DNA from 4 places in the Paenibacillus sp. FSL R7-277 genome. Region 2 is predicted to be linked to each of the others. Evidence: riboswitches for the same ligand, from Rfam matches in the RefSeq annotation. Region 2 holds a riboswitch; each other region holds the start of a gene.
What was found. A riboswitch is a leader RNA that binds a small molecule or an ion and turns the genes downstream of it on or off. The one in region 2 is predicted to bind cyclic di-AMP.

Region 1: linked by a shared signal. The riboswitch ahead of C173_RS09835 (C40 family peptidase) and the one ahead of C173_RS02770 (hypothetical protein) in region 2 are both predicted to bind cyclic di-AMP.
Region 3: linked by a shared signal. The riboswitch ahead of C173_RS17230 (hypothetical protein) and the one ahead of C173_RS02770 (hypothetical protein) in region 2 are both predicted to bind cyclic di-AMP.
Region 4: linked by a shared signal. The riboswitch ahead of C173_RS28445 (hypothetical protein) and the one ahead of C173_RS02770 (hypothetical protein) in region 2 are both predicted to bind cyclic di-AMP.

Annotation. Positions count from the first base shown of each region.
Region 1 covers NZ_ASPX01000024.1:13,704-21,647, forward strand. Annotated here, with positions in the region: gene motB (flagellar motor protein MotB) at 1-236, opposite strand, end outside; gene motA (flagellar motor stator protein MotA) at 220-1,020, opposite strand; gene C173_RS09815 (hypothetical protein) at 1,224-1,517, shown strand; gene C173_RS09820 (4a-hydroxytetrahydrobiopterin dehydratase) at 1,729-2,004, shown strand; gene C173_RS09825 (c-type cytochrome) at 2,136-2,492, opposite strand; gene C173_RS09830 (GNAT family N-acetyltransferase) at 2,620-3,105, opposite strand; gene C173_RS09835 (C40 family peptidase) at 3,345-3,836, opposite strand; cyclic di-AMP (ydaO/yuaA leader) riboswitch at 3,841-3,983, opposite strand; gene C173_RS09840 (C40 family peptidase) at 4,372-4,800, opposite strand; cyclic di-AMP (ydaO/yuaA leader) riboswitch at 4,858-4,996, opposite strand; gene C173_RS09845 (hypothetical protein) at 5,208-6,041, opposite strand; gene C173_RS09850 (M1 family aminopeptidase) at 6,051-7,944, opposite strand, start outside.
Region 2 covers NZ_ASPX01000006.1:57,212-65,155, forward strand. Annotated here, with positions in the region: gene C173_RS02745 (hypothetical protein) at 297-986, shown strand; gene C173_RS02750 (AraC family transcriptional regulator) at 1,053-1,937, opposite strand; gene C173_RS02755 (family 43 glycosylhydrolase) at 2,086-3,744, shown strand; gene C173_RS02760 (hypothetical protein) at 3,859-4,056, shown strand; gene C173_RS02770 (hypothetical protein) at 4,575-5,030, opposite strand; cyclic di-AMP (ydaO/yuaA leader) riboswitch at 5,165-5,334, opposite strand; gene C173_RS02775 (WD40 repeat domain-containing protein) at 5,573-6,904, opposite strand; gene C173_RS02780 (glutaredoxin family protein) at 7,012-7,254, opposite strand; gene ytxJ (bacillithiol system redox-active protein YtxJ) at 7,251-7,577, opposite strand; gene C173_RS02790 (SDR family NAD(P)-dependent oxidoreductase) at 7,805-7,944, shown strand, end outside.
Region 3 covers NZ_ASPX01000055.1:65,730-73,673, forward strand. Annotated here, with positions in the region: gene arsC (arsenate reductase (thioredoxin)) at 230-649, opposite strand; cyclic di-AMP (ydaO/yuaA leader) riboswitch at 1,288-1,451, shown strand; gene C173_RS17230 (hypothetical protein) at 1,657-2,124, shown strand; partial or broken gene C173_RS17235 (3'-5' exonuclease) at 2,144-2,278, opposite strand; gene C173_RS17240 (suppressor of fused domain protein) at 2,462-3,205, shown strand; gene C173_RS17245 (FAD-dependent oxidoreductase) at 3,290-4,639, opposite strand; gene C173_RS17250 (response regulator) at 4,681-6,309, opposite strand; gene C173_RS17255 (sensor histidine kinase) at 6,290-7,944, opposite strand, start outside.
Region 4 covers NZ_ASPX01000115.1:96,626-104,569, forward strand. Annotated here, with positions in the region: gene C173_RS28435 (MMPL family transporter) at 1-1,133, opposite strand, end outside; gene C173_RS28440 (TetR/AcrR family transcriptional regulator) at 1,163-1,783, opposite strand; cyclic di-AMP (ydaO/yuaA leader) riboswitch at 2,354-2,536, shown strand; gene C173_RS28445 (hypothetical protein) at 2,871-3,425, shown strand; gene C173_RS28450 (flotillin family protein) at 3,444-4,874, shown strand; gene C173_RS28455 (alpha-galactosidase) at 5,008-7,302, opposite strand; gene C173_RS28460 (LacI family DNA-binding transcriptional regulator) at 7,421-7,944, opposite strand, start outside.

The DNA.
Region 1 (7,944 bases), on a different contig from region 2:
TGGTCCAGCTGGGTGCTGGTCGGAGAATCCGACCGGTACTCCAGGACGCCGCCGCCGCCGCTGAGCGCTGAATTGAAGGCTTCAGCCATTTGCTGGAACTTCACGGCGTCCGTAGCGCTCATGGCGTACATAACAAGGAACAGAGCAACCAGCAAGGTCATCAGATCGGAATAGGGAAGCAGCCAGGATTCATCGGCATGCTCTTCATGTTCCTCATGCCTAGTCTTTTTGCTCACTGGAAGCCCCCTCCTTCTCGCTCAGCTTGGCACGCTCGGACGGAGTCAGGAAGACGGACAGCTTCTGGTTAATAGCTATGGTAGACACCCCGGACTGGATGGAGAGCAGACCCTCCACCATCATCAGGCGGACTTCAATCTCGCGTTTGGATATCCGCTTCAGCTTGTTGGCCATAGGGTGCCACATGACATAACCGGTGAATATCCCGAGCAGGGTTGCAATGAAGGCACCGGCAATCGCGTGGGCCAGGACGTCCATATTACTCATATCACCCAAGGCGGCAATCAGCCCGATAACAGCCCCGAGTACCCCTAGTGTAGGGGCATACATCCCGGCCTGGGAGAAGATCAAGGCTCCGGCTTTATGTCTGTCTTCAGTGGCATGAATATCTTCCATTAATACATCACGGACGAACTCCTGATCATTGCCGTCAATAATCATCCGCATGCCGTTTCGGAGGAAGTTATCTTCAATTTCATCGACATTGGACTCCAGAGCCAGCAGCCCTTCGCGGCGGGTAATGGATGCCCATTCCATGAACATGGTAATCAGTTCGGGCTTACCGACCATCTTTTTCTTTGTAAACAGGATCTTCAACAGCTTAGGGAAATTCTTGACTTCCGACATCGGAAAGGCCATGAAGATGGAGGCAGCCGTGCCAAGAAAAATAATGACATAGGCAGCGGGGTTGTTCAAGCTTGCAAGTGGAGCATGCTTGAGTATCATCCCCCAGATTACTGCGATCAGACCAAACACCAGGCCTAGAATTGTTGAGATTTCCATTTATGCACCTCGTCCATGAGAATTAAGAAGTGATCGACTAACCGCGTAATTCGTCCTTGAACCGCGGGAGAACACTCTGTTCGTAACCAAATCACGTATATTCTTCTTTATCGACATCATTCCCTTTTTTGTGAAGTGATTTTTTCGGCTATAATAGATAAGGTAGGTTATTATTCATCAGCGAAGAAAACGGAGTGATTGATGTGGGAGTTAAGCATGGCAGGGATTACGGTGAAATTCTGGTTGAACTGACAGGAGCCGTTGGACGGATTGCAGACGGGTACATTTTTTTTGAAATGGAGCCTGAAGAGTGGACGAATCTGCCGGAGGAATCGAGGCAGGAGGTCTGGGAGGCGCTTGCGGAAGACCTGTTCTACGCGCTGGGCAACGAGCCGGTCATTCAGGTGGGCAGCGGAGTTGTGATGTACGATAAAGAAACACACCGCATTAATATTCTGCTGGGCGATGAGGATCTGGCTTCGGTCGTTCTTGTATAAAGCAGGGGAAAAATGCGGCAGCGGGTTTGTCCCGGGCATCCGGCCATGTTAAAATTGGAAGTGGAGTACTAATTGCCGGGATGTCAGAATACATTTAATCAAAAATCTTTGGCCTGGCACATCCCTTGGACTTTCAGAAGCTGAGGGATGTTTTATTTGAAGGAGAAGAGCAGGCTGAAGGAACCGTTAACTTAGCAAGGGAGGAAACGAATTGCAATTAACTGAGGAACAACTGCAGGAGCAGATCGGCAAGCTTGAGGGCTGGAAGCTGGAGAGGGATAGGCTGGTGCGCAAATATATGTTCAGTGAATATATGAAGGGAATTGCCTTTGTGGATGAGGTAGCGACAATTTCGGAGGCCTTTGACCATCACCCGCATATCACCATTGATTACAAGACGGTTGTTCTGCGGCTGGCTGCAGATGTGGAGAAGCTTGATCTCCGCCAGGCGCATGAATTTAATGAGGCATTCGAGAAGACCCGCTAGAGGACAAGGCCCCTATGGAGACAACAGGAATATCTAATTAATAGAAATGCCCGTGCAAGGATCGTTCGTTATCCTCGTCACGGGCATTATACATTTAAAATGAGGAGCATGGTGTGAGTACAGGTTGCGGATTATTTCTTCTCGGCCAGCCATAGGGCTACATTCGCAATCTCTTCAGGGGCCAGCCTGTCTTTGAAGGGAGGCATCTGTCCGCGGCCCTTGGTGACTATGCTGAAGATCTGAGCTGCGTCATGCGAAGCGCCTTCCTGCTGCAGGCTGGGTCCCGCCCCGCCCTGAAGCTGGTCTCCGTGGCAGGAGATACAATTGGCCTTCACTGTGGCTTCTGCGCCCGCAGCGTCCAGCACAACCTCCGGCATGGTCGGCTTGTTCTGCTCCGCCACCTCGGATTTACCGGGTAGGGTAAACATTAAGATTACTGCAAAGGCACAGGCGGCAAAAAACAAACCGCTCATGATCCATTTCTGCATCTGCATCCGTCCCTCCATGTAAGCTGCTGTCTCCATTATAGCGGATGGTGAAGCGTTATCATAGTATGTGTGTCAAAAAAATGAACACAAATGATCCATTTTTTGCAAAACTCTCTTGTCTCCGGTGCTATTCCTCATAGACCATGCAATAAAAAGGCTTATTACCGGTCGGAGTGCGGCGTTCATAGGTATCCGTTATGGTGAACCCGCATTTCTGGTAGGCGCGGATGGCGCGCTGGTTCCAGGTCAGCACCTCCAGGTCGATCTCACATTCCGGGTAACGCGACCGTGCTGCCTGCACAATAGCCTTCATGAACAGATGCCCCATTCCATGGCCGCACAGCTCGGGCCGCATTCCGACACCAAGCCGGACTACCCCCTCCATCGGAAAGAGCTGGGCGAAGCCGCACAGATCCCCCTCTCCATTCACAACCGATACATATTGCCTACTTCGCAGCTGCGGGTCTCCGAACTCCACGCCCAGCGCCTGCATCTGCTCCCAGGACATCCAGCCGTAAATATTATACGGCGGCTTGTAGCTCCACTCACAGATCTCAGCGGCATGCTGCGGCTCCATAGGCACCACGTAAAAGGTTAGCGGGGAGCTAATCATTAGGCGAGGCCTCCTTCCAGGGGAAATAAATTCAATATAATTATATACAAAAACAGCGAGTTTCGACGCAATTTCCTTGCGGAAATGCAGGAACTTGACAAACGCCAAAATATATTTTCCGAAAGCGCAGAATCAGTGTTTTACAAATATAGAGAGGGGTAAGTAATTTTATAGACAAAAAAAGCCCTTCTCCAAGATTTCGGCAAAAATCTCGGAAAAGAGCGTTAGGTTACAAAGGATTATTGTACATCATCGTTGTCTTGGGAATCCGAAGCTACAGTCTTGTAGGCATCTGTACTCATGATTCGCTTGGCGCCAACGTAGCGGTTGACGTAATAGCTGTCACTCAGCGAACTGATGGTTACACCACGTGAGGAAGAGGCATGGGCGAATTCGCCGTCACCAACATAAATACCTACATGGGATATGCCCTTACCGCTTGTATTGAAGAATACAAGGTCGCCTGGTCTCATCTCGTCACGGGACACGGCAGTGCCCATCTGATACTGGGAGCCGGATTGATGGGGCAGGTTAATGCCGATCTTATCAAAAACATACATTGTAAATCCGGAGCAATCAAACCCGTTAGTTGATGTACCGCCGGACACGTATTTGGTTCCGATGGCTTTGTCGATCACTTTATCCATTTTGGAATCCGCGAAAGCGCTTCCTGCTCCGATGGTGAAGATAATGGACAAGCTTAGTACTGCGGCTGCTAGCTTCTTCTTCAAAAGTAAATACCCCTTCCAATGCCTACGAGGTTAGCTTAAGGGTTCGGTTGAAGGTCCCCTATGACCCCTCTTAGAATAGGAGGTCAATTCACCCAAAGTGGTTCCCCCGTTTCCCTAATTCATTAGGGAACTCGGCACGACTGTTGATTAGGATTAGCGGTTCATTCAATACATGACAAAACCTTTGTTAAAAGCGATTCAATAATTACAAAAATGTTACTAAAAACTCACTGCGATAATTGTAACAAAGACTTCGGCACTTGGCAATCACTTATAACATATTAATGCATCTTTTTTGCTGTTTTTTAGAGTTATAGCCCTTTCCAAAGACTCATATCTATGCGCAGGGGTTAATTTATATGATTATTTCTTTGTTTTTGCAAAAAAATGCTGTTTCAAGGCTGCGAATTCGGTGTAAAAGGTAGAATAAGGAAAAGGAAAAACCCGGAAATGATTACGGCAATAATCATCCCGGGCTCGTATAAGTTACATTTAGTTGTTAGAGGCTGAAATATTCGGGGTATGCTTCAAGGGGTCAATCGTAAGCGACAGCTTGGTAGGCTGTTGTGCTCATTACTCGTTTGGCGCCAACGTAGCGGTTGGCCCAGTAGGACTGGCTCATCGAACTGATGGTTACACCACGTGAACTTGAGGACTGTGCGAACTTCCCGTTTCCAACATAAATACCGACATGGGACACTCCGTTACCCAGGGTATTGAAGAACACGAGATCACCGGAACGCAGATTGCTCTTGGATACACTTGTTCCAACTTTGAACTGTGCTTTGGAGGTACGGGGCAAGGTAAGCCCGACATTCTTGAACACATACTTGGTAAATCCGGAACAGTCGAAGCCGCTGGTGGTTGTACCCCCGGTTTTATACGACGTTCCAATGGTTTTTGAAATCACAGTATCCATTTTGGAATCTGCGAAGGCACTGCCCGCTCCGAGTGTGAATACCATCACAAGACCCAGCGCTGCTGCGGTGCATTTTTTCTTGAAATTCTGACTAATCAAAAGATGTACTCCTTCCAGGGCCTGCGAGGTTAGCTTAAGGATTCGGTAGAAGGTTCCCCTATGACCCCTCTAAAGCGAGATCAATTCACCCAAAATATGGTTCCCCCACTTCCCGGTGCAGGGAATTCGGCGTTTTATGCACCAGAACAGTGACTTATCGGTATTGCTTAAATTGCAAGAGTTACGGAATATTTTGCTTGAAAGATTACAACTTTGTTACTACTGGTACAGCCATCATTGTATCAGAGGATTTCCCCTTTTGCAAATGCTTTTGTCCTCTGTTCAAGCAAAAAAGAGTCCTGCTCCCTGATAAGGGGCTGTGACTCTCTTTAGTATGCCGCTTCAGCAGCTTATTATTGTGGAAATGATTTACTGGACCAAAGGTGGTACTGGGCAGCGATTCCCCACATATCGAACAGCGTGGAGGGCAGCGGAGCTGCCTGGCGGAGCATAAGGGCCGGCAATCCGGGATAGAACAGAGCAGAGGCGCTGCAGAGCAGAATTACGGCCAGGCTTCCCGCCCCCAGAACGATGGATATACCGATCGAAGGCATCAGCATCTTCAGGCAGATCAGCAGTGAGGAGAACATGCCGGTACCGGCGGTATAGCCGAATTGCATATAGAGCAGAAGCTTGCGGACAAGGAAGAGATAGAGCAGCCAGCCCAGCACATAAGGCACCAGCTTCAGCAGAAGCTGGACATCGAGAACGCCGCTGAGCAGATGACGGTACATACGCGGAAGCAGCCAATAGAGCGGCAGGAGGGTTAGCGCCCATTCGATGAGGCTGAACACCAGCACCGGCAGCCCATATTTTCTCATTCCGGGAAAAAAGAACAGTCCCCGCGCTCCGTCGCGCTCCTGGTGAAGCTCGTGCAGCAGCCCTGCACGGATAAAGGGAGTCACCAGCAGCCTTAGCACTGTCAGCGCAAGCAGCATCCACAGCCAGTGCTGGACGGCGGGGTCGGTGCGCAGCGCGGTCTGCCCCTCGATATAATACAGCAGCCTGCCTATTCCGCTGCCGCCGGCATTCGCATCCGGGTAGCGGAGCAGGACGGGGACAACCGCGCTTTTAATGAATTTGTACAGGAAATATCCCCAGAACAGCCGGTAGATAAATAGCAGAATCAATATATAGAATTGCTCTTTCATGCTGATCCAACCGCGGGCAATTGAACTTTTCACCATTCCTTCACCTCACCAGACAAGAGTTCCGAGCAGGGTTTCAAGCAGAGTTGATGCACTAAGCGTCCAGCGGGAGAGTGTACGCGGCTCAAGCTCCGCCATTCTGAAATTATTAAGATGCCTGCTCTCCAGCAGAATGGAATGCCCCGGATCGATCTCTGCGGAGACCAGCGGCGCTTTATACGCTAACTCAAAGGAAGTAGCCTTACCCTCGCCATTCCAGTATTGCTGCACCGTGTACCCGTCTGCGAAGGTGAATTTCACGGGAACATCGGGGTACAGGCTGCCCTTATTGCTTACATCAACCACAGCGCTATAGCGGCTCCCCCCGCCGTCACTGTTGTCCCGTCTGACGGTGAGCCTGATATCGTCAACTGCGAAGTCGGGTGCCCCCCCGCTATAGACATACCGCTCAAAATACGTCTGCCAGGATTGCTTGGTCACTTTCTCCACAACCTTCTGGAAGTCGGCGGTGGTCGGATGCTGGAAGCGGTATTTGCGGGCATAGGCGGCGAGGATGGCGTCCATATTCTTGGTCCCGGCGATGCGTTCGATATCCTTCAGCACCAGCTTGCCCCGGATGTATACATTGCGCGTGTAGGCGTCATCACCGGTGTATTTCCAGGTCTCCAGCTTAAGCGGCTGTGAAGAGGAGACCAGGCTGGACTGCAGCGGGAGGCTTGAGACCACACCGTATTCCTGTTCCATCAGCCGGTCTTCGGCATAAGAGGTGAAGCTCTCATCCAGCCAGGCTTCTTCGAATTCATTGCTGGCCACCAGACCGTAGAAATATTGGTGCCCGATCTCATGGATGATCGTGCGCTCCAGGGAGGTGCCCGGTGAAGTGTCCGTGGCGCCGAAGGCGGTAATCAGGGTCGGATACTCCATTCCTCCGGCCCCGTTGCCGGACTCCGGCGGGACGACAATCGATAAGGTAGAGTAGGGATAAGGGCCGTACCACTTGCTGAATGCCATCAGTGCAGCCTCAGCCGCCTGAAAGTAACGCTCCTGGAGATGCTTATGCAGCGGGTCCAGATAGAGCTTAATCTTCACCCCGGGCACCTGCGGCGCGGAGAAGGCCTTCTCGGCAACCACGAAATCAGGCGATGCCGCCCAGGCGAAGTCGTGGACGTCATCTGCATAGAACTGATAGATCTTGCGCCCCTTCACCACCTTGGCGTCTCTCACCGGAAACCCGGTTGCGGCGACCTTATACTCGGGCGGGACAGAAATCGATACATTGTAAATTCCAAAATCACTGTAGAACTCGGAGTTGCCGTGGTATTGATGCAGGTTCCAGCCCTCTTCCTTGAGTCCTCTTCTGCCGGCAGGCTCATAGACGCTAAGCTTCGGAAACCACTGGCCGGCCATCACGAAGTCGCCAGCGGTTCCCATCCGGGCGAAAATTTTCGGCAGCTTGACCTCGAATTTAAGCCTTACCGTAACGCTCTCGCCGCCGTTCACCGGCTGCGGCAGATGGACCTTGAGCAGTGTTCTGTCATTGACATTGCCGTCGTCCGGCTGCACATATTGGGTGCGCTGCATCAGCGAAATGCCCTCGGAGGTCCGCAAATCTGTCAGGGTAATGCTCCCGTAACCCCCAGCAGGCATGGTGTCACCGCGAAGCGTGCCCCCGGACTCCTTCATGAAGGTGGTGCCGGCGGATGAGAATGCATTGGGATACAGATGAAAGTAGAGCTCCTGGACCGGCTTTGCGCCCGGATGGGTCCAGGTCAGCGTCTCGGAGGCGACCAGGGTCTCCTTATCAGGCAGGAGCTCCACATCCATGTGATATTCAACCACGCGCTGGCTTAAAGCCTCTGTCTCCGATGTGTAGATCGTATCTGAAAGATCGGACTGCACGGGCTGCTGCCGGGGGATAATGGCGGGGGACTTGGCCTCTTTT
Region 2 (7,944 bases):
TAATAGAATAACCGGGGCTTCCGGCGATTTCTGCTTCGCGCCATGGAGAAAGTGACGCTTGAGGTCGGATGGCTTTCCCTTGCTCATAATCTGCTGGAGCAAGCCGCCAATGACCAAAAACGCAGAGCAGCGATCCTCCAATAACGGGAGAATCGCTGCTCTGCTCACTTTTTGTAGCATTAAGAATGAAGTGACAGGTCTTCCGCCGTAGAAAATCTACTTTGGGGACAGCCCCTTCTTTTTTATTGTTTAGGAAGTTATTATGATTCTTATACCTCTAGAAACGGAGGATTGAGATGAATATAAAAAGGATAATAACAGCTGCCATTGCATCAATTACGGTATTCGGATTCCTAACGGGTTGTTCCAATCTTTCTTCTGAATTAGATGAATTAGCAGCAGCAAGTCTGTCGGCAGAGCAAATTAAGGAGCTTCGTAAAGAATATCCTTTATCCACCGGCTCTCCTGTAAATGTTGATTTGCGGGATTTAACATTCGAGGAGGTATTGGATCATACGGACACGTTCATAGTTGCTGAAGTCATTCAGAAACTGCCGGATTTCAGCGTGGATCTGATAACTGAACCTGGAACTCCAGAGGGTAATTTAGCGGAGAAATTGAAGGATTCCGGTCTGGAGCCTTACAAGCCTATGTTTACCTCTTTTCAAGTTAATGTAGATCAAGTAGTTACTGGTGAAGAGGTTGAAGGGACCTTTAACCTGATTTATGACTCTGAGTTCAAGGGGATTGAACCAGAACTTAAGCCGGGAATGAAGATCGTCGCTGCAATCAAAAAAGGGGTAGGGGAAGAGCAAAAAGGAAGCTACTCTTTCACCCGTTATGGGACATATTATGTAGTTGATGGTGACTATGTTCTATCTGCATTCCAGGGACAGAGCGAAGAGATGAAAGCTTTCTCCAGGGATACCAACGGTTACAAGCTGAATCATCTCCTTGCTGAGATTAAAGAGCTTAAGGAGAATTAAATAACGATAACTTATTGGCATAACAACAAAACACCCATCCGCCCCATAAAGGAAGATGGGTGTTTGCTATACACAATTATTTTTACGATAGTCGGAGGGGTTAATTCCCGTCCATCTTTTGAATTGTCTGCTGAAGTGAGAGAGGTTCTTGTAGCCCAGACGACTTGAAATCTCATTTAAAGATATCCTGGGCTGCTGGAGTAGTATTTTGGCTTCCTGTAGCTTTAAGTCGGATAGATAGGTGCGGGGCGACATTTTATATATTTTTTGAAATACCTCTAATCCATAGTTGGGGCTGATCCCAAGCGAAGCAATGATGGGCTGGATGTGAATGGTGTAATCTGAATTTCCCTGTGTGCAATTTTTCTTAAAAGCTCTCTTGATGGCTTCGGCAATTTCTTTGGCATACTTCGCAGTGGTCATGGATTCGTTAGCATGTATTCCCGTCTGTACCGGCTGGCTATCTACAAGCACCTCCAATAACTCGAACAAGACCATTTGTGCTTTTAGCTTTGCTTTGGTGAACGACAACTCAGGCTCATGCAGAATATCGATCCATTTTTGAAGGCATTTTTTCAGCTGGCTATGATACAAATGGGAGGGCTTATAGACCCAGTCACAGTTCTTCATAATTCTCATCCGTAAGGAAGGCTCGTCTATATCAAAATGAGCGCAGAAATAGGTCATCGATGTAGCGGAAATGCATTTATTCGTATGCTCGAACCCAGGCGGAATCAGCAGAATATCATCACTGTTCACAATGAATGGTTCATGATCTATCCTAGTCTCTTGAGCCCCATCCAGCACAATTAGAATCTCAAAGGCATGGTGGGATTCTGTAGTCATGCTCCAATCGGCAGGAACGGTCTGTGTATGTGCGCCAAAAAAGCGTATATTCCAATCAATGCGCGGCAGCAGCAGCGTCTGTGCACCTGTGAGATAGCTATTCATATGTTCCAATTTGCAGCACCTGCCTTTGATTTGGGTAAATCTAGCCGTAATCATCCCATCGCATAAGTACGTTAGTAGTTATTATAATATACATAGACAACAGGAAAAGGGTAAATAATATGGCTAAACAGCGAAGGGAAGCAGAGAAATGACGAAGATTAATAATCCTATAATCCCTGGGATGGCACCAGATCCCTCTATTATTAGAGTGGATGATGTGTATTATATTGCGACATCCACGTTTCATTGGAATCCCGGCGTTCAAATTTTCAAATCAACCGATTTAGCGAATTGGGAGCTGACTGCCTCCGTATTAAATAAAGGTGAAGTGAATTTGAGGGGGACCAATACTCCGGCCGGGATCTGGGCGCCGCATCTATCCTATGATTCTAGGGCGAACCGGTACTGGTTAGCCTATTCGCATATGTTGAACATGGCAGGCCGTGAATTCAACTCGGATTCCTATGCCATGTGGGCAAAAGATATCCATGGACCCTGGTCGGAGCCCATCTATCTGACATCCATAGGCTTCGATCCGGCGCTCTTCCACGATGAAGATGGCAAGCACTATGTGTCCATTCTTGAATGGGAGACCCGTGAAGGGTATCAGGCGCCTGGACATATTGTGATCGCTGAATTTGATTTGAATGAGGGTAAGCTGGTTGGACATTGGCACCGGGTGACGCAAGGCTTCACCAGCCGCGGCTGTGCTGAAGCACCGCAGATCTATAAATATAGAGAGATGTACTATCTTTTATTAGCTGCGGGCGGAACTGGCTATGCTCATGGTGTTGAGCTGGGACGTTCGGAGAATATTTTTGGTCCCTATGAACCGCATCCGTCGGGAGAGCCGATCATCACCTCCTCGCCGCGCCATCTATTTTCACTTGGCAATCCGGATGCCGGGCATTTTGAGATGTATAATCCAAGTTCAATTATGCAAAAAGCAGGTCACGGCTCATTAGTGCAAACTCAAACAGGCGAATGGTATATTGCTCATCTCATGTCACGGCCTGTGGAAGGAACGCTCTTAAATCCATTAGGCCGTGAAACCTCTATTCAAAAAATGCATTGGACAGAGGATGGCTGGCTGGAAATGAAGGATGGATCGAATGTGGCGAAAATGGAAGTTGAGGGGATGACAGGTGTTGAATTAGAGGCCGATGGAATCTCTCATGACGTATTTGATGATTTTAATCAGGAGAAATATGATCTTCATTTTCTGACTCCGTACCGGGACCAGCAAGCGGCATGGGTGAATACGGTTGAACGTCCGGGTTACTTACGCATTCATGGAGAGAATTCTTTTTTCTCGCAGATCCATCCGGCGATTATGGCCACACGCGCAACTTCCCTTCATTATGAAGTTCAAACCAAGGTGGAATTTCATCCCGATCACTACTCGGAAACGGCCGGTCTGGGGCTATACTATGATTCGAATAATTGGCTGTACGTTCACTTGACCCACTCCGAATCAGAGGGTACCGTTCTATACGTACTTCAGGCCAAGCTGGGGCAACGCATTGAGCTGGTCCACCATTACATTCCAGTCCCTGAAGATACAGCGGAGCTCAAGATTATCTATCATTCAGGCATCGCGAGTATCCTTTACCGCTTCGGAGATAACGGGGATTGGCAAGCTTTTGTAGAAAACATTGATGTACTCTATCTGTCGGATGAAGGCGTGAACGGGGAGCCAGGGGAGATTGGCGGATTTACAGGCTTGTTCAATTTCATCGGTTCCGTTGATGCCCACCAGCATGACTCCTTCGCTGATTTTGACTACTATGGAGTGAAGAATTACTAGCCAAGGACGCCATACGTTCTTCCGCCCGGGTGTGCCCGGAGCCGTGGTGAACTGGTGAAAACGCCGGAGATGGTGTACCTTAGTAGTATTAGTCTTTAGGAGTGGTGAAGTGTTGTGAAGAAAAGTAGACAAACCCCCGTGCTGGTCGCGGCCTCGATCCTGCTGATTATTATCAGCAGCCTGATCCCGTCGGATCAATCGACTTGGCTGGGGGCGTTACAGACCCTTCTGCTGGGAGCCGGCCTGCTCGGCTGCTGTATGGCTTTTTGGCGGTTTGCCAAGGGCGGCAAGGGTGGTAAGGGCAAGGGCTGAGTTCTATGTACTGAACGGTTGGTGGAGACAGGATGAGTGCATGGGATGATTGAGCTATGTAAGATGGGCCAAGTACTGTACGGGTGCTGGCGCTGAGAGTCAAGGACGAAGTCGCGGCGGATGCTGCGGCTTTATTTGTTAGAATTTATATGTTTTGGGGTCCCCGCAAAGTACCTGAGGCATCATCGATGCTAAAGCCCCACTTTGTGGGGGGATGTTGTTTTGTAGGCGGACTCAGCGGCCCTTATTTTGTGAAAAAGACCGATTTTCTCCCCGTTACGGACTGAGAGGACCTTAAAGGGCTGTATGGAGCGCAAAATGAGCTGGAATGGGTTAATTAAGCGCCTCTCAGTCTGCATGGCCTTCGGAATGGTCCCATCTGCTGAAATAGCGGATCTGTAGTCCGCATGGCCCGCTATCCATCTCCTTTTGTCGCATCCGTACCCAAAATCCGCCACATCCAACTTATTCCGCCGCACTCATTCCTATATCCCGCGTATCCCGCGTTATTCCCAGTCTCAACCCGCCGAAGGACGGTGCACAGCAGGCAAGGCTGAGTGTGCGGCTGCCATCTGTTCACGTATTCCTCTGAGCCGGGCCTTGAGCTCGGGGACGCTGCACTCCAGAATCTGGCTGATGTCGGACAGGGGGAGCTGGATGCCGTACCATAAGGCACTGGCAACGTGATCGTCCCAGCTCAGCGGCGCAGAAGCGCAGCGGCTGCGGTCGTGGGCGAGCATGGCACACTGGCGGATGCACTCTCTGTAGGCAGCCGCAGCAGCGGCGTCCCCTGAGAGGCGGCCCTTCAGCCATAGTGGATGGAGGGCCACGAAGGTGGCGGTTGCAGCTTGTTCGGCGCGGACGCCTTGCTCCAGCAGCAGGCAGCTAAGCGCATAGACGGGACCGCTATATTGCTGGGTGTAGTGGTTAAATCCGGCAGCGGCGGTTAGTTTGGGCGATAAGGGGTCAGGCATGTGGTCACGTTCCTTCCTGAATCTATACTGTGCAGTTCATTCCAGCGCGCAAAAAACCGCAGGCAGAGGAGGACCTCTGCCTGCGGTTGTGGGTAACAGGCTTAAGACGCCTGGCACAAAAGCGTGGCGGATCAGGGCTCTCTCTTGGCGCTTACGAGGTTAGCTGTCGGATTCGGACGGTGAGAGTCGCCCTACCTGCCGGAGACCTGCGCGTGACATTCTCCTTCGGATTCACCCCAAGTCGGCCTGACGGCCGGATGGTTCCCCCGTTTTCCACATGACGGAAATTCAGCGTGCATGCATATGCTCATTTTCATGAATGCATTCATTTGCTTTCAACACGAATCATACTCTCTTCAGAGGGGGTTTGTAAAAATGGAAAAGAGTGCTATTCGCCTTATTTTCAGCAAATGGCTGAATGGCTAAGCAAATGGAAGCCAAAACACCTATATGTAGCAGATTATCTGCCATTTATCTCGCTCAAGCGCTGTTTTTTATTTTTGGCAGACGACGGTGGGGAAGAAGGTACTCCATGTATCAGCTCACCACCAAAGCGGCTCATTCTGATTCTTCCAGGCAATAATCCGCTTCATCTCACGAACGGTTCCTGTTGTAATCTCATAGTCGCTGCGTTCAGTGGCATGAAGGTCCAGGAAATGCAGCATCCCTCCATAAGTCCCCACGGCCAGTATGGTCTCATCCGGATTGACAGCTAATCCAGAAATGGTGCTTCCGGCATAATAACGCCACATCTCCCGCCCCTCTGCATCAATGAGCCTCAAGTATCCATAGGCATCGCCAATGACAACACCGTCCTTCAGTGCCGCCGCCGCATATACCCGGGCTTCCTCGTTAACGACCGGATATTCCTGATCGTACGAGAGCTTTCCTGCTTCCGCATCTTCAAGGGACACAGTAAGGGTAACGCCATTATAGAAGTGGCAGGCATTGTACCACACGCTGTGCTGGTCCTTCGTAAATATAGTATAGTGCGGGTAACTGGATTCCGGATTGAATAAGTGAACCTGCCTTGAAGTTGTGTCATATAAAAGATGATCACTGCCCTGGCTGCCATAGGCAATCCATCTTCCATCCGGAGAGACGGCACCATGCGGCATGTCAATGTCAATATGCTCCAGCTCATCTGCTTTATATTCTTCGAGATCAGGATGCAGCAGCTTCACCTCCCATAGCTTCTCCTGCGATTGCTGGACCAGGAAAATTCCCTGGCTCGTAACAAGCAATAACGCTTGGCCCCCGTTAAAAGGAATGATTTGCTCCAAGGGTAACTCCTGTTCCAAGCTGTCTATGTTCAAAACAGTAAAGTCCGGGTCCAGCGCTTGAATCGTGCCATTCAGCTCACGCCATGTGAGATCTGCTACAACTTTTCCTTGTAGAGTGCTGTTCATGGATTGCATAATGGTAATGCCTTGAGTTCCGGCGAGTGCATAGAAATGATTGTCAGGAGATGCCCCAACCAGGCTAAACTCGTCGAATACGGAAATAACATCCTTATGTACAGCCACAACTGCATTCTTCTCCCAAGGTGAGCCGGTGCTGAACACCAGAGCATCATCACTGATGAAATGAATACCGCGAATTGCTTGCATCTCCTTCTGGAAGTGCCCGGAGAGCGGCCACGTTGCCGCCGGTAGTTGCTCCCGCAGCTCAGTAATCTCACCGTGCTCATTAGCTCCTCGAATCATCTTATAGATTTTGGCGGCGAGGCCCCCGCGTGTATCCTCTGCGGGTTCTTTTCCCGCTTTGTCCCAGCCTTCAGTCAGTCCTTTATGTACGAATTGATTAACGTCGCTCGCATAACGCTGTCCTTCTTCACGCCATTTGGCGGCATGCTCATCCTGTAGCCACTTCAAAGGATCAATCCTCCTTGTCCAGATATATATAAATATACAATTATTCCATCGATGAATCGCAAAAAAAAGGCGCTGCTCCTGTTGAGAGGACAGCACCTTTGTGTATATTACAGAACAGCAGCATCCATAAGCTCCTGAAGCTCAGGGAGATTGAAGCCCTTGACCGCCCGGTCCCCGGATACGGTGACTGGAATGCCCATGAAGCCCAGCTTCTCCACTTCCTCCTGATAGACGGAGCTGGTCATCACATCCCGGACCTCGAAGGGAATGCCCTTGCTCTCTAGCAGCTGCTTGACCTGATTACACTCGCCACAGCCGGAGGTTGAATAGACAATTACGTTCGCGCTCATTGTTCCACTGCTTCCTTTATCGCTTTTTGGGTAATCTTCCAGTGTGAGGTGTTCCAGCGGACTTCGCTGTCCTCCAGCAGGAAAATTTGCGGGGATTCATGCTTGATCCCGAAATCCTCAGCAATCTGATTGGAGACAGGACGGTCTTCGATCACATGGACCACGGCTGCAGGAGTATCTGAATGCTGTGTATAGGCCTGGAACTCCTCGTTGGCCTTGGCGCTGATCGGGCAGGTGGTGCTGTGCTTGAAGAGCAGTTTTTTGCCAGGCTGCCCGATATATTGCTCTAATTCTTCCTTAGTGTGGATTTGTTGAATAGACATCGTAGGATCACCTTCCTGGGTAAGAGTTAATGAAACCTGTTGTCAACAATTGTGTTGTTAACAACTATTAATCATGATTGTAGCATAGTTCAAAATTAAAGCAAAAGTAAAGTTCTGCTTAGCCTGCCCTCCCTTGCAGGATGTTGTTAACGGCCTGCAGCCATGCTAATGTGAGAGGGATGGACCTAGGCTCGTAGCATAATTATGCAGATAGGAGGGGGGAGCTCATGAAAAGGGTTGCCTGTGTTACCGGTGCTGACCGTGGACTGGGATTATTCCTCGTTCGTTCTCTTTTGGAGAGTAAATACATGGTGTTTGCCGGACAGTATTTGCCGGACCCTGCGCTACTTGAAGCTTTGAAAGCGCA
Region 3 (7,944 bases), on a different contig from region 2:
GCTGGGATTCGGGCAGTATTGAGCTTCGCTTTATGTGGCAAGCTCGTTTCACCGCCAAGTTATCATCCATGCCAGGCGCACCCAAAAAACCGACCTAGTAATAAAGGTCGGGTTTAATTTGGGGTTTTAGCAAAAAAGATCTATTATACTTTACCTTCAATCAGTTCATGATAATTTACCATTATAGTTCTCTCCTATCTCATCAGCAGCAGTTATTCCACCATCGCGACTATTCACCCGTTTCAGCAAATTGTTTGATGCGCTCTCCCACTTGATCACGAACCTGCTGGAAGACTGCCCACTTCTCTTCATCTGTTCCTTGCGCTTTTGCCGGATCGTCGAATCCCCAATGCTCACGTTTCACCTGAGGCGGGGTAATGGGACACTTATCTGCTGCATCTCCACATAAAGTAATGACGAGATCAGAGCTGTTCAGCAGCTGCAGATCAATAATATCTGATGTTTGACCTGAGATATCTATACCTACTTCACTCATCGCCTGAACGGCTTTCGGATTCAACCCATGAGCCTCAATGCCTGCACTATACACATTCCATTCATTGCTCAAATATTTCTTAGCCCAGCCTTCGGCCATCTGACTCCGGCAGGAGTTTCCTGTACACAAAAAGTAAATGGTTTTCTTATCCATGAGTCGCATTCTCCTTTGATTTTAAAATAAGGTCAATGTTATATATAAACTCATTTTTTCTCGGAATAAAAGGTAAACCTACAAGTTCAAAGTGTTAGTATGTCCAAGTATCGGTAAGCACAACGCCCCTAGCATTTGCTCCCATAAAGCTTTATGTAGGCGTCCATTTTGCACTCTTGAGGATCTTATCCCAATCCGATGTTTCTTGCCATGCAACTTACGGCAAATGGCATTTGATAACAGAACTGATGTTCTCAGTTGATTATACCAGAACATTTATTCTCAATCCATTCCAATATTGGATTCATAATGGCGGCACTCCATACAAGCAAATAATTAATCGGGCTCTCCCCCATGTTCACCTGTAAAGGCAGACAATAAACTTCCTAGTTTCTACGCAACCAGTCTCAATCTCTCCGATTCTCTTTTATATAATCATGATTAAAGAAGCATTAAGATTCATTTAGCCCCATTTAGGTTGCATTAAAAAGTTAATAAATACGCGATAACTTCAGAAAATCGGGGATGAATGCGAGATTACAAGGGATTTTCTTCATTTTTATATCCTATAGAGTCTTATTTAGTCTCCTAGAGAACTTTCGGCATTTTACAAACAGTGATGCTCAGCGTAAGATTCCTTTTAACAAATGCTGAATTCCCGTCAGGCGGGAAGCGGGGGAACCAAATGGCTGTGGCCAGCCGAAATGGGGTGAATCCAAAGAAGATTGAACTCTTCACTGGTAGGACGACTCTCACCGTCCGAATCCGTCAGCTAACCTCGTAAGCACTGGAGAGAGCCTGCATTAACCATGCTTTTTTGCTGCGATCCCGCAAAACCTTTCCATTACACTTATCCATCGTACAGAAAACCAAATATTCCGTTTGGCTTGAGCATGCTGCTGTATGTGAGAATGAAACTGAACTGTCAGCCTATGTAGCCACAGCTGAGCAGACCCATAATCTGCAGCGTTATATGAAATCTATAGACAACCTAGGAGGCATTATTCATGATTAACGCCAGACTGTCACGAATCGAGTTGTTCGCATTTAGCTGCCGCCCTTCCTTCATGCATATTTCAGAGCCTTACGGATACTGGTATGGGGTGTTGAAGTTAACCTTCGGAGGACAGATCAGCTATGGGAATTGCATTCTTTGTGCGGGTGACAATGCGGTGGATTTAATCAAATGGGGCTCTTTTCTGAAAGAGATATGTCATTGTACTGCAGAAGAAGCCACAGAATACGTCCGGATGCACGGACAAGAATGGGCCCCCAATCAACTTAACATGATCAAGACTGCACTCGATAGTATGTTCATTCAAAATGACCAAATCCGAATGAAGGTAGGAGCCGGATCGGAGCGGTATCGCCATCAAAGGACAAAGCAAAGAATCCATTCAATTAATACGGTGAAGAGTCATCTGAATCCAACCATTTTATTTGCAGAATCAGTATCCTATTATTCACTGCTATAGACATGATCAATTTAAATTATCAAACCTTCAATTGGTCAAAAATCTTAACGAATATTTTCGCGAAGTTCTTGGCATCATCGATACCTCTATGGTGAGTACCTTCAAGCGGCAATTCAAGCATAGTCAAGGCTCTCTCCATGCCTACGCCCCGCTTGCGGTCATTTTCCCAACAGGTGGCTTCCAGATCAAAAATGATATAGTTCATATCTGCTCCTTTTGAAATTCGAATCGATAGACCCATCGCTCCGGGGCTATGTCTTTTGTTATACTTCCAAGTGAGGTTTCAAATACTTCATTTCGCACTTTAATATACACCCACACAGAGGAGCGCAAAGACATGAACTTTTTCAAAAAACTGTTTGGCGGCAAGGAAATGGGCAAATCGGAAGATGGTACCACCATTTATGGTTATGACGCTTCGGATGAGCAGCAGGTTACGCCTCCCGCCAATATTTTGTACATGGAAGATTTAAACGAACATTTCAATCGGGTCTTTCCAAACCGGGAAACTGGCGTGTTCCACGAACTGATTTCAGACATCGTACATATTGATGTAAATATTATGGAGGCTACACCTGATGAGCCCTACCGGGTGCTGTACACCAATGGGATGAGCGATCTGCCGCTGACGCTCCCTCAGGAGATCCGTAAAGAGTATAAGCATCTGGAACGCGCGGAGCTGATGATGTTTTTGCCGGCGGACTGGCCGCTTACGCAGGAGGATTTTGAAGTGGAGGAGAACTACTGGCCGATCCGCCTGATGAAGATGCTTGCCCGATTCCCGCATATGTATCAGACGTGGCTTGGATACGGACATACGATCCCCAACACGGAGGATTACGAGCCTTACGCGGATAACACGGAGCTGTCCGGTGTGATCCTGTATGCTCTGTCGGAAGAGGTTAGCACCGTCCATACGAAAGATGGCAATCAGGTTCAGGTTTATTTCCTGGTTCCGCTGTACCGGGAGGAAATGGAGTTCAAGCTGGAGTCCGGTATAGACGAACTGGTGGCCAAGCTGTTCGAGCTTCCAGAGGATTTCCTCGTTCTGAATCCGAATAGACGCAACGCCTGTAAATAACTGCCCGGAATAACAGGCTTGCAACAGCTTGAAAAGGCTGAGCCTAAGTCAAGAATATGACTTTGGGCTCAGCCTTTTTATTTGCTAGTACCGCTCATTAATCTGCTCCCCTAACCATGCGCCTTGGCGGACAAGTCTGCGCTGCAGGTCCATGATGTCGATACTGCGCGTTTCCCGCGTACCTGTCTTGGCCAGAATCGCCGCGGCCGTACCGGAGGCTTCGCCCATGGCAAAGCAATTCGGCATGACCCGGGTGGAGCCTTGGGCCGCTCTATCGGTTGATATCGCTCTGCCGGCTACGATTACGTTCTGAATACCAACCGGAAGTAAGGCGCGATAAGGAATGCCGTGCGACTCTCCCGGCGATAGACGTACCATCGTCATGCCGCTCGTAGGCTTTGCCATATGAATATCAATAAAGTAGGCATTTCGGGCAATGTCGTCCGGAAACGAACGGCACGCCAGAAAATCGTCGGCGGTGACGATATAATCGCCGATGATCCGGCGGGTCTCCCGAATGCCGATCTGTTCGCCTGTCAACGTCAGGAAAGCGTTCTCGAATCCGGGAATCGCTTCCCGCAGCCATCCGGTAATGTGTTCAACAAGTGCGCGGCCTTCGATTGCTCCGCGGGTCAGATCATCCGTATTTGAACCATCTATCCCGAATACATGCCCGAAATTGAAGCCTGCCGTATGATTGTTCAGCCAGGAAATACCGGCCCAATCTCTGGCGACGCGTAATCTCCCTTCAAGCTTCGCCTTGTTGATCGCATGTTTCAGATCGTGGCCGTGCGTCTCAGCACTTGAGAGAAATTTGTTCCGGTCCAGGTTATTCAGGACAAAGCACATCGTCCCCGGCTGCAGCTCTCCGTCATCTCCACCTTTGGCGAGCTGCCCGCCCGCAAGATAGGTGAGATCCGCATCGCTGGTTGCATCAATGTATATCTTCCCCTTCACCGCCTGGGTTCCGGTCTTGTTATTAATGATCGCCGCTTCAATGATGCCGTCCTGTTGAAGAACTTGACTGACGAAGGTATGGTACAGCACTTTAACGCCAGCCTCCATCATCTTCTCATCCAATATGCGCTTTAAAATTTCCGCATCAATCGGCACCCAATCCAGCCGGTCCTTCCATGCTTCCTGAAACGTCTCCTCCATCCTGCTCTTCATAGCAAGCAGAATTTCCAGCCCAATCCCGCGGATTACTGGCTTGATCTGATCGGTATACGGGCAAAATGCAGGAACCTGAGAGACCGTCGCCATGCCGCCCAGGTATCCTCTTTGCTCTATCAGCAATACGGATGCCCCGTTTCTTGCAGCTGCGAGCGCTGCCGCTACTCCTGACGGTCCTCCTCCGGCAACAACAACATCCACTTCCGTGTAGATTGGAATATCGCGCTCGGGTATTTTAACGGTTAGTGCCATATCGGTCATTCTGACCACCTCCACCTGTTTTCTTCCATTGTAGCTTTAACTTACATCAACCGCGGTGAGTCTGAACGCTCTTGTTTCTTTAATTCACTTGGGGCTACACCCCAATATTTACGAAACACTCTGGCAAAATAGCTGACATCACGATATCCTGCCGCTTCTGCTGCATCATACACCTTAACGCCGCTGTATAAGAGCTCTTTGGCATGCTCCATACTCCGCTTCAGGAGATATTCCGAAATGGATTTCCCTTCCTCCCGCTTAAAGAGCCGGCTAAGGTAAGAGGGATTGACATATAATCTTTCGGCCAGCGTGTGCAAGGTCAGTTCTTCTTTCCCCAGCATTTCCTCCACGGCTTCGATCATTTGTTTAACGAGCCGATGGCTGGAATGCTTTCGCTCGCGTTCCCGGTATTGGGTAATGCGGCTGGCCACTCTTTTGGACCATTCCACGATCTGCTCTTTGGAGAGCAGGGATTCAAAGGACAGAAACATCGAATAATCCTCCTGCAGCACCTCCTGCATCGACCAGCCTCGCGATTGAATCATACGTGTAAATAAGCTGCTCAAATACAGCAAATGCTCGTATACCTTTTGGGTTGAGACCGCTTGGGAGTATACGTCCTTGAAATAGCAGTCCATCAGCTCAGCAACCGTTGTCGCGTGATCCGTATGAACCGCAATCTCCAGCTGTTTTTCGAACTCGGCGTCATAATGAAACGGCTGCTCCATGTTGGTTACGTCCAGGTAAGGAACGAACACCTCATTTCCGTAAATGGCCCGCTCCTGCAGCGCACGGCGTGCCTGCCGGTAGGACAGCGAAACATGATCCCATGAGCCTGGGGTCCCGAGTCCGGCGCTGGCGGTAAGCTTCAGACACTCTTTCACAATGTTGAAGAGACGGGGAACGTGAACATTGATCCGCTGGATGATATCTGGAGCCGATTCTTCCGGTTGTCCCAAAAAGAGCAGCACGGTTGCTCCGTCCGCATCATTAAAGACCCGGCAGTCTTCATGCTGTAAACATTCAGCCGCTATGCATTCCAGAGAAAACTGCAGCAACGCCTGATCCGAAGACGTAAACCGTTCTCCTTGCTCGTGAATCGGATCAATTTCACATACGGCTACTGCAAACCAGGTATAGAGGGCAAGCTCCAGATTCAGCTCTTCCATATGCTTCTTGAGCTCCCAGTCCGCATACCGGCCCTGTATCCAGTTTCTATAAAAATCATCCTGGAGCTGAGGCAGGCGGTCCTGCCATTTCCGCTGCAGCTCAATCATGCTGTGCTTTTCCATCAGTTCCTCTCGGATCTCTTCCGCAGCCGCAAGAATAGCCTTCAAAATTTCATCGTCTCCGGCCGGCTTCAGCAAGTACTTCATGACGCCAAGCCCCACAGCAGCCTGCGCATACGGGAAATCGTCATGGCCGCTTAAAATCACGATTTTCATGTGCGGTTCCTGCTGCAGCACCGTTTGCGCCAAGGTCAACCCGTCCATCTCCGGCATCTCGATATCGAGCAGCATGATATCCGGTTTCCTGCGCCCGATCATGGACAGCGCTTCTAAGCCGTTCTCGGCAAGCGCGACCACTTCGATGCCATGCTCATTCCACGGTATATTATTGGCCAGGCTATTCAAAATTCGTATTTCATCTTCAACAATCATGAGATTCATGTTCCGGTTCCCCTCTCTCCTCCCGGCAGCGCTCTGCCGGCAAATCGATGATCGCCGTCGTTCCGTTCCTTTCCTCGCTGACGATCTTCAATTCCGCCGTCTCCCCATAGTAAATGGCGATTCGAGCCTGGACATTGAGCAGCGCAAAAAACTCGGAGTTCTTCTCGGGGGGTGTCGTGTAATCCCCGAACCTGATTCTTGCCAAGGCCTGTTGAATCCGCATAAGCCTTGACTTTGGAATCCCTCTTCCATTATCGGTTACCTGGATGATCAGCCGGTCATTAGACACATCGGTGCGAATGCTTAATACTCCGCCCTTTTTTCGTTTCTCCAATCCATGCAATATGGCATTCTCAACCAGCGGCTGAAGCAGCAGCTTCAGAATATGCAACTGATGGCTATCCCCGGAAGCGCAGTACTCCACCGTAAACCGCTCGGTAAAACGGATTTGCTGAATGCGAATATAGTAATGAAGGTGCTTGAATGTTTCCTCCACCGTAAACGACTCCTGCCCTTTGCTCAAGCTCAGCCTGAAGAAGTTCGACAAGTTCAGCACCATTGTACTGATCTCTTCCGCTTCATAATTTTTGGCCGTCCAATAAATCGAATCCAGCGTGTTGTACAAGAAGTGGGGATTAATCTGAGCCTGCAGAAATTTGAGCTCCGTCTTGGTCATTCTGAGCTGTTGCTCATAGATGTCCTTGATCAAATGACGCTGCTGGCTCGCCGTTTCGTTGAAAGCATCCGTTAAATACCCCAACTCGTCCTGCCGCCCGTTCTCCAGCCTGATATTCAGATTGCCTTTACGCAGCTGCCGCATACCGGACACAAGTCTTGATATCGGAGAAGCAATTCCGCTGTAGATAAACCAGGCAATCCAGACGGCAAGCACGACACTGAGTGCAATAATGCAGTACGCAAAAATTTGCAGCGGCCTCGACTTATCATAAATCTCACGCTCGGGCTGGATCAGCAGCAGCGACCATCCGCTTCGGGGAGAAGTCACCCGCAGAATCAAATTTTTCTCATCCGTTTCCGGGGTTTCCCGGACAAACACACTGCCTGGCTGGACGTCCCTCCATTCGAAAGACAATGTTTCTGCAGGAGCACTCGATACGATTAACCGCTCCCGGGCATCAAACAGATAGACCTTGGAGCTGCTGTTCGCCAGCAAATGGGACAACGAGCGGAGCAGCTGATTTTTGGAAATCGACAGCATGAGGACATTTTCGCCTTTTTCGCCGCGATAGAAATCCATAAGTCTCATCATAATAAGCTGATTCCGGTTATAGATAGGATCCGGGATTCCGGACAAATTTTCTTCATGGCGTTCTGACAAGTAGTATATGCTTGCGCCATTTGCCTTCAGAGCCTCACCGTACCATGGCTCAGGGCTTTGGGATTCACGGTGCAGCAGCCCGAGCTTTGTTGTGATCAGCGAGTTGGAAGGACGATGATAAATCATGGTATCGCTTAAATATTCATTGACCATAGTTATATTCGTAAGCTCTTTCATGACACGCGTGAAGTCCATAATTGCCCCGGAGGTCAGGGTCTTCTCCTGATGAGACAGCAGGGCGGATAAATTGGTATCAGTTGCGATCAAGGTGGACAGATTGTGGATGCTTTTTAAGG
Region 4 (7,944 bases), on a different contig from region 2:
AGGACATTGATCAGAACGCTGGCCGCAGCAACTAGGGCCATAGTAGACAAGAAGCCGATGCCGATGACGAGCATGCCGCATAAGGCGATAATAACGGTCAGACCGGCGAAGAATACCGCGCTGCCTGCGGTGCCCAGTGCACGGCTGGCTGCTTCGGCTGCGCTTAATTTCTCATCCAGGATCAGACGGCGCTGGCGGTTCACAATGAACAGCGAGTAGTCGATCCCCACGGCGAGACCAATCATCACGGCAAGAACCGGTGTAATATCGTTCATCTGGATCAGGCTGCCGAGGGCAAACGCACCTCCGACGCTAATGCCTACTCCGAGAAGTGCGGTCAGCAGCGGCAGCCCGGCGGCAACGACTGAGCCCAGCGTCATGAACAATACGATGGCAGCAACGGCTACGCCGATCGCTTCCGTGGAGCCGATGGCCGGCATGCTTTTGAGCGAGTCGCTTGGAATCGCGGTAATGCCTGAACCGGACTGTTCAACTTTGGTCACGGTATCGATGATGTTGTCCGGCACCTCCGATGGCAGAGATGTCTGCTGAACCGTGAACTGGAACTGGAACAGGGCAATGCTGCCGTTAGCCGACAGCATCACGCCGGGAACCGGAGCGCCGTCAACAATCAGCGGACCGAACGGTGCTGCCTGAGCAGCAGCGGCTTGACCAGCAGCGGCAGAAGGATCGGCAGCGGCTTGACCAGTGGCAGCGGAAGGATCAGCGGCAGCTTGACCGGCAGCGGCGGAAGGATCAGCGGCAGCTTGACCGGCAGCGGCGGCCGCTGCTTGTGCTGCCAGTTCGGCAGGGTTGATGACATATTCCATGTTGTATACATCATTAATAGCTTTTAGAAGCAGCGCTGTACGCTCAGGCGTATCAAGACGCTCCCCGTCCGGTACAGTGAAGGCGATACTAGCCTGGCCTCCGGCCGCAGCGGGCAGCTCTTTTGTCAGCTTATCCAGCACCTTTTGCGACTCTGTGCCTTCAATTTTCATCTCGGAGCTGGATTGAATGCCGTTGACTCCAATCAGGGTGCCTACAACTCCGAGTACAATGATCCAGACTGCAATGAAGGCCCAGGGCTTAGCATAAGCCGATTTACCTAAGCGGTATAGAAAAGTAGACATGTAGTGGTTTCTCCTCTTTATCTGTGAATTTAGAAGCCGTTGCGTAAATAAGCAAACATGGAATTCAGGTATTGTTCAAACGGCATAGCCCCGGAGTCCCCGCTCTGCTGCTCACCCGGCAGCATGACGTTCAGCCGTCCGTCCAGGATAGGCACGAAGGCCCCATAGACGGCACCTACCAGCAGGTGGGTATATCCATCGGCATACCGTCCACGGGTGAACTGCTCCAGTGTCTCCTGGGCGGTGATCTGCAAATGCCGGAAGACATTGAGAATGTAAGGCTCCAGGGACGGATATTGATTAGCCAGGGAGACGAACTGCCGCAGCTTATGCAGGAACTCCGAGGTGAATTGCAGCTTCAGCAGATTGTACAGGGCATCGAGCGGTGTAGCATCCGACGGCAGAGCAGCCAGCGGGTTATTCTCTTTCTCTTGGACAGCAATAATGCCAATGAAATAGGCGGCGACTGCCTCCTCCTTACAGGAGAAGTAATTCGCAAAAGTCCGCCGGGAATATCCAGCCTTCTGAACAACATCATCCACAATGAAGCCATCCATGCCATGCTCAAGCGCAAGCTCGAAGGCCGCTACGGCTAAGGCATAGGCGGTGGCTTCTTTTTTTTTGTCCCGCAGATTCAGTTTGGAATTCAAAAGTAAATGTTCCTCCTTTCCCTGAAATCTATAAGCTCTATAGAATCTATAGGTTCTATTATTGCTCAAAGGGAAAGATTGCACAATGAGCATCGAGTGACGGAAATGTGAATATTTTAAATTTGGAGTAATGGACTGAGAAAGAAAGGTGGGGGGAGGAGATTAAGTTAGGAGGGCGTGGGGAAGGGAGTGGGAAGTAAGTGAGTAAATGAGGAGTGAGAGCTAGAGTGGGAGTAAGTGAAGGAGAGTAAGTGAGTAAGTGAGTAGATGAGTGAGTAGATGAGTGAGTAGGTAAGTGAGAGTTAGTGTGGGAGTAAGAGTAGGGGAATAAGTGAGTATGAGAGTGGGAGGGGATTAGGTGAGCAAATGAGCAGTACGTGAGAGGAAGAGTAACATGGGTGTAAACAGACGATAGCGCGAGCAAATCCCCGGGCGGATAAGAGTAGAGCTGAAGAATGCGCCTTCATTCACGAAGGGACAGCATTATTGACTTCTTTTGTCATCCGTGAGGTTTTACATTAAATGGCTGCAGGCGTAAGATTCAATCAACAACCGAATGAAATGACACTGTTCTTGAAATGGCTGAATTCCGTAACGGGAACGGGGGAACCAACTGGTGCAGGTGGCTTAAGGATAGGCTGCTGAGTACCCGGGGTGAATCCTTGCCAGTGTGCTACTATGGCTCTGGTGAGGTAGGGCAATCTCGCTGCCCGAATCCGTCAGCTAACCCCGTAAGCCTCGAAGAGAGAGGATGAGCGCCATGATCGAGTAACCGACCACGGAGAGCCCTGCTGCTGCTGTGGTCTTTTTGCTGTGTAGGGAAGGGGATTAATCCCACTGAATGCCCTGAAAATGGGCTGGATGCAGAAATGAAGAGCACAAGTGCCCTTGAATCCAATTGCGCCTCTGCCATACACAACCAAGCAGCCTAAAGTGGAAATTAGGGGCAATAGTGACAGGTGGAAGCACAATTTAATCTTATAACAACACTGATTAGTCATTTATATGCCGCAATAGTCTTTTTATGTACCACATTAGTCAGTTTCCGCATCGCCACTACAGTCAGTTTTCTTATAGCCATATTACATTGAAAGGAGGGGTTCCCATCGCTACTGTATTTATCGTCTGCTTCTGGGTTGGCCTCGTGCTTATCCTAAGCGGCAGCATTCATGGGCACGGTCTGGTAGGCCACCTGCATGTAGGGGGAGGGGATGCTGGGGGGCCGGGCTTTCTCCCGATTCTTCCGCTGATGGTGTTTGTCACCGTCTGGGGCGGCACGGGGTATATGCTTGTCAAGTACAGCGGGATGCAGCTGCTCACCGTGGTACTGGTCTGTACCTTGATCGCCCTGCTGCCGGGCATCCTGCTCTACACGGTACTGGCCCGGGTGATGACCCGGTATGACAGCAGTATGAGTGAACTCGATTATGATCCGGCAGGCCAGCTCGGCTATATCAGCATCGCCGCAGCGGATGGGGCCGTGGGAGAGATGAAGTATGTGCTGCACGGGACCATGCGCTCCATCGGCGTGCGGGCCGAATCCGGTCAGTCGCTATTGCGGGGCGATCGGGTGATTATTGTGAAGACGGATAAGGGGATCGCAGCGGTCACTTTGTTCGAGAGGGAAATGGAACAAAACTAACGGGGAGTGTCGGAGCAAATGTTAATTTTATATGTAACCGGAGCTATTGTTGTTGTGATTCTGCTGGCGTTAACCAGTATTGTGACCGCGTATAAAAAGGTTCCGCCCAATCAGGCCATGATCGTATACGGTCTCGGCGGCAAAAGAGTGGTTCAGGGCGGAGGGACATTCGTCATCCCCGGCTTCCAGAACAATAAAACCATCTCCATGATGCTGATGAGCTTCGATGTGATCCCGGCGCAGGCCATGTTTTCCCGCCAGGGCATCAAGCTGAACCTGGAGGCGGTCGCCCAGATTAAGATCAAAAGCGATCCAACCGCTATTCTCACAGCCAGCGAGCAGTTCATTGACCGGCCGGAGGAAGACCGCGAGACGATTATTCTGCATTCGGTGGAAGGCCATCTGCGCGGCTTGATCGGGCAGCTCAGTGTAGAATCTATACTCAAGACCCCAGACGAAATCAACAGCAAGATGCGGGAGACCTGCTCAGAGGATCTCGACAAGATGGGGCTGGAGGTCGTCAGCTTCACCATCAAGAAAATTACCGACGACAAAGGGTACATCGACAATATGGGGGTGCCTGAGATTGAGCGGATTCGCCGTGATGCCAGCATCGCCAAGGCTGAAGCCGAACGCGATATTCAGATCAAGCAGGCCGAGGCGGAGAAGGAATCCTCCATTGCCAAAGCCAATGCGCATCAGGCGACGATTGAAGCAGGAACCGCTGCCCGTGCGAAGGAATCGCTGTTCGAGAAGGAGCTGAACATTAAGCAGGCGGACTTCAAGCTGGAGACCGAGGTGAAGAAGGCACAGGCGGATCTGGCGTACGAATTGCAGCAGAATAAGATCAAGCAGTCGCTGGTTACCGAACAGGTCAAAATCACTCAAATGGAGGCCGAAGCCAACCGCACAGTCCGGGAGATCGAGGTCGAGCTGAGACAGCGGGAGCTGGAGGCGACAGTGATCAAGCCGGCCCAGGCAGAGAATCAAGCAACGATCATGAGAGCGGAAGCCGCCAAGCAGCGGCAGATTCTGGAGGCGGAAGCCGAAGCCGCTACGACGACCAAGCGCGGACTGGCAACAGCGGAGGCGGAATTGGCAAAAGGGAAGGCGAATGCGGAGATCGTCCAGCTCGCCGGAGCGGCGGAAGCGGGAGCGCTGCAGAAGAAGGCTGAGGCGTACAAACAGTTCACTCAAGCCGCCCTGACCGTGGAATTCCTGAAAATCCTGCCCGAGCTGGCTGAGAAAATCGCCTCCCCGCTGGCCAAGGTAGATAAGATCACCGTCATCTCCCAGGACGGGGCTTCCTCAGGCGTGAACAAGATTACGGGTGATATCGCCAAAATCATGGCCCAGGTTCCAGAGCTGACCCAGACACTTACCGGCATGAACGTGACTGAGGCGCTCAGCGGGTTACTTGGCCGGGACAAGGAGCATGGACAGGAGTAGAAGAGGAGTAGGGGAGGAAGTAAGTAGTTAATGAAACGGCAGCAAGCCCCTTCCTGACTGCATCTCTCCACAAAAAAACAGGCGTCAATCTCCAAAAGGAGGCTGACGCCTGTGGTATGTCTGAAGCTGTAGATCAGCGCTGCACCGCTCTCAGGCGGTAGGTGCAGCTGGCGTAATCCCCGCGCAGGTCGGAGACCACAAGACCGATACGCATCAGGCGGTCACCGCCCAGCGGTGTGCCGTCAAAGGCGGGCTGGAATGGAGCGGAGCTGACGCCATCTGCAGGTGCAGAGGCTTCTGCGCCGCCGTGGACATGCCCGTTGCTGCCTTTTGCCCCCGTCTCAATGACATAATCCAGCTCGGGATTGAGTCCTTTGAGCGTAAGGCGCGAGATCGGAGGATTCGGTATGGCCAGCACGCGGAAATAAGCGACGAAGGCTTCGGTCTTGTCCTCGCTGACGAACATCCAGGCGGTGTCGCCACTACCCTCGAACGGACTCAGCAGACGGTACATATCCCCTTGCTGCACCAGTGTGCGGATCTCCTTGTACTGGGCAATCTGCCGGGTAGCCAGGTCCTTCTCCGCTTCGGTGAACTTTGTGAGGTCCAGCTCATAACCGAAGTTGCCGCTCATCGCCACATCCCCGCGTGTAGCTAGGGTGGTGATGCGGTCTACCTGATGGTTCGGAACATCAGACACATGTGCGCCCATGCTGCTGGCCGGATAGACAATACTGGTGCCATATTGAATCGCTAGGCGTTCTACCGCATCGGTGTTGTCACTGGTCCAGGTCTGCGGCATATAGAACAGGATTCCCGGATCGAACCGGCCGCCGCCGCCGGAGCAGCTCTCGAACAGAATGTCCGGGAAGCGCGAGGTCAGGCGCTCCAGCAAATTGTACAGCCCCAGCATATAGCGGTGGGCTGTTTCTTTTTGCCGCTCAGGGCTGGCTTTGGCAGAAGCTATCTCGGTCTTATTACGGTTCATGTCCCACTTGATATAGCGAATCGGGGCACTGGAAAAGACCGCGCTTAATGTCTCATACAGATAGTCGCAGACTTCTGGACGGGAGAGGTCCAGGATTAGCTGGTTGCGGCCTTCCGTGCGGCGGCGTCCTGCGGCATGCAGGCACCAGTCCGGGTGCTTGCGGTACAGCTCACTGTCCGGCGAGACCATCTCCGGCTCCACCCATAGACCGAACTGTACGCCTTCCTTGTTGACCCGGCCGGCCAGATCCGCCAGACCTTCAGGCAGCTTGCGGCGGTCCTCGAACCAGTCGCCGAGTGAGCTGTTATCCTTGTCGCGTCTGCCGAACCAGCCGTCGTCAAGGACGAATAGCTCAATGCCGAGCGGGCCTGCTGCTTTGGCGATGGTTGCGATTTTGTCCGCATCGAAGTCGAAGTAAGTCGCCTCCCAGTTGTTGACCAGAATCGGCCGGGCCTGATCACGGTGAACACCACGGCAGAGCCGGGTCCGGTACAGCCGGTGATAGGTACGCGACATGCCGCCGAGACCTTCACCGGAATAGACGAGCACGGCCTCCGGGGTCTGGAAGGATTGGCCCGGCTCCAGCAGCCAGGAGAAGTCGAACGGATTAATCCCGATACTTACACGGGTCTGTCCGAACTGCTCAACCTCGGCAGTGGCGGCGAAGCTGCCGCTGTAGACGAGGCTGAAGCCGTAGACATCCCCCTGGTCTTCATCTGCGCCGTGACGTAGCAGCGCAATGAACGGATTGGTCTGGTGGCTGCTTGAGCCGCGGCGGCTCTCCAGTGACAAGGCAGCGCCCGGAGTAAGCGGACGGCGCTGAACATGGCGCTCTCTGGCCCATGCGCCGCTCAGATGCAGCGTATCGTAAGAGGAATCGGCGAAATCGACGGATGCGCTAAGCGCCTGCTCCAGCCGGAGCGGGGCTTCGCCGTTATGCTCGAAGCGGACGGAACGAGTAATCGCGTTATGATCGGCGAATACGGTGTAGAGCAGTCTAACCGTTAGACCAGCGTAGTCATCTTTCAGGGTAAGCTCCAGTGTCTGTGCTTCTGCTTCATTCTCCGCATACACGGCAGGCAGTCCTTCGAGTGCCGGCTTGCCTGGTGTAATGGTATATCCCGCATATTTGAGTTCAGAGATCCGCGTGCCGTCAGCTAGCTGAACCTGATAGGCCGGCCGCCGGAAGTCGCTCGTTCCATACTGCGGATACTCCTGAGGCAGGGCATCCAGAGAGAGCGAAGGCCGCGTTAGCACCGGGGTTGGTGAGAAGGAGGCGCGTTCGCGCAGCTCCAGTGCTCCTGCCAGACTGTCATCATGACGGAGACGTGCGCCCCAGTAGACATGAGCAGGGTAACCCTCTACCAGTTGGATGATATAGCTCGTGTCTTTGGACTGAAGATGGAACAAGCCTAGTGATTCGTCTGCAAAAATGTTCATGATCATAACACTCCTTGTGTGATGGGATAAGGTTTGATGATCTGGACCAACTTGAGTGCTGCTCCTGCGGAACCCTTGGAACAGGCAAAACAACTATTACTGGGTAGCCGGGCTGCGGTTAATCCGCTGTCCCGCCGCTGGTCTCCCGGACAATCAGCTTCGTGCCGATCATCGTATGTGAAGGGGCTTCGCGCCCTTCGAACCGTTCGGCGAGCAGCTGAACCGCAGCTTTGCCCATCTGCTCGGGATAGGCGCGGACCGTTGTCAGCGGAGGCTGAACATAGGCCGCCATCTCGATATCATCGAAGCCGACGACAGCCATCCCGGCAGGCACCTGTATCCCGTGATCATGCAGGGCGCGCAGAGCGCCGACCGCCAGCGGATCACTGGCGGCGAAGCAGGCCGTAGGCCGCTTTACCCCTGCCAGCAGCTCGCTCATCATCCGGTAGCCGTCAGCACTGGTCCAGCTTCCGGTGCGGATCAGCGCCGGATCATAGCAACCCTGGCTCTGCATAATCCGGGTGTAATGATGCCTGCGGCGCTCCTCCTCGCTGCCGCCTCCGATGAAGGCGATCTCGCGGTGACCCAGCTCCAGCAGATGGCCCAGCGCCTGATCGACAGCCTGCCGGAAATGCGTGCGCA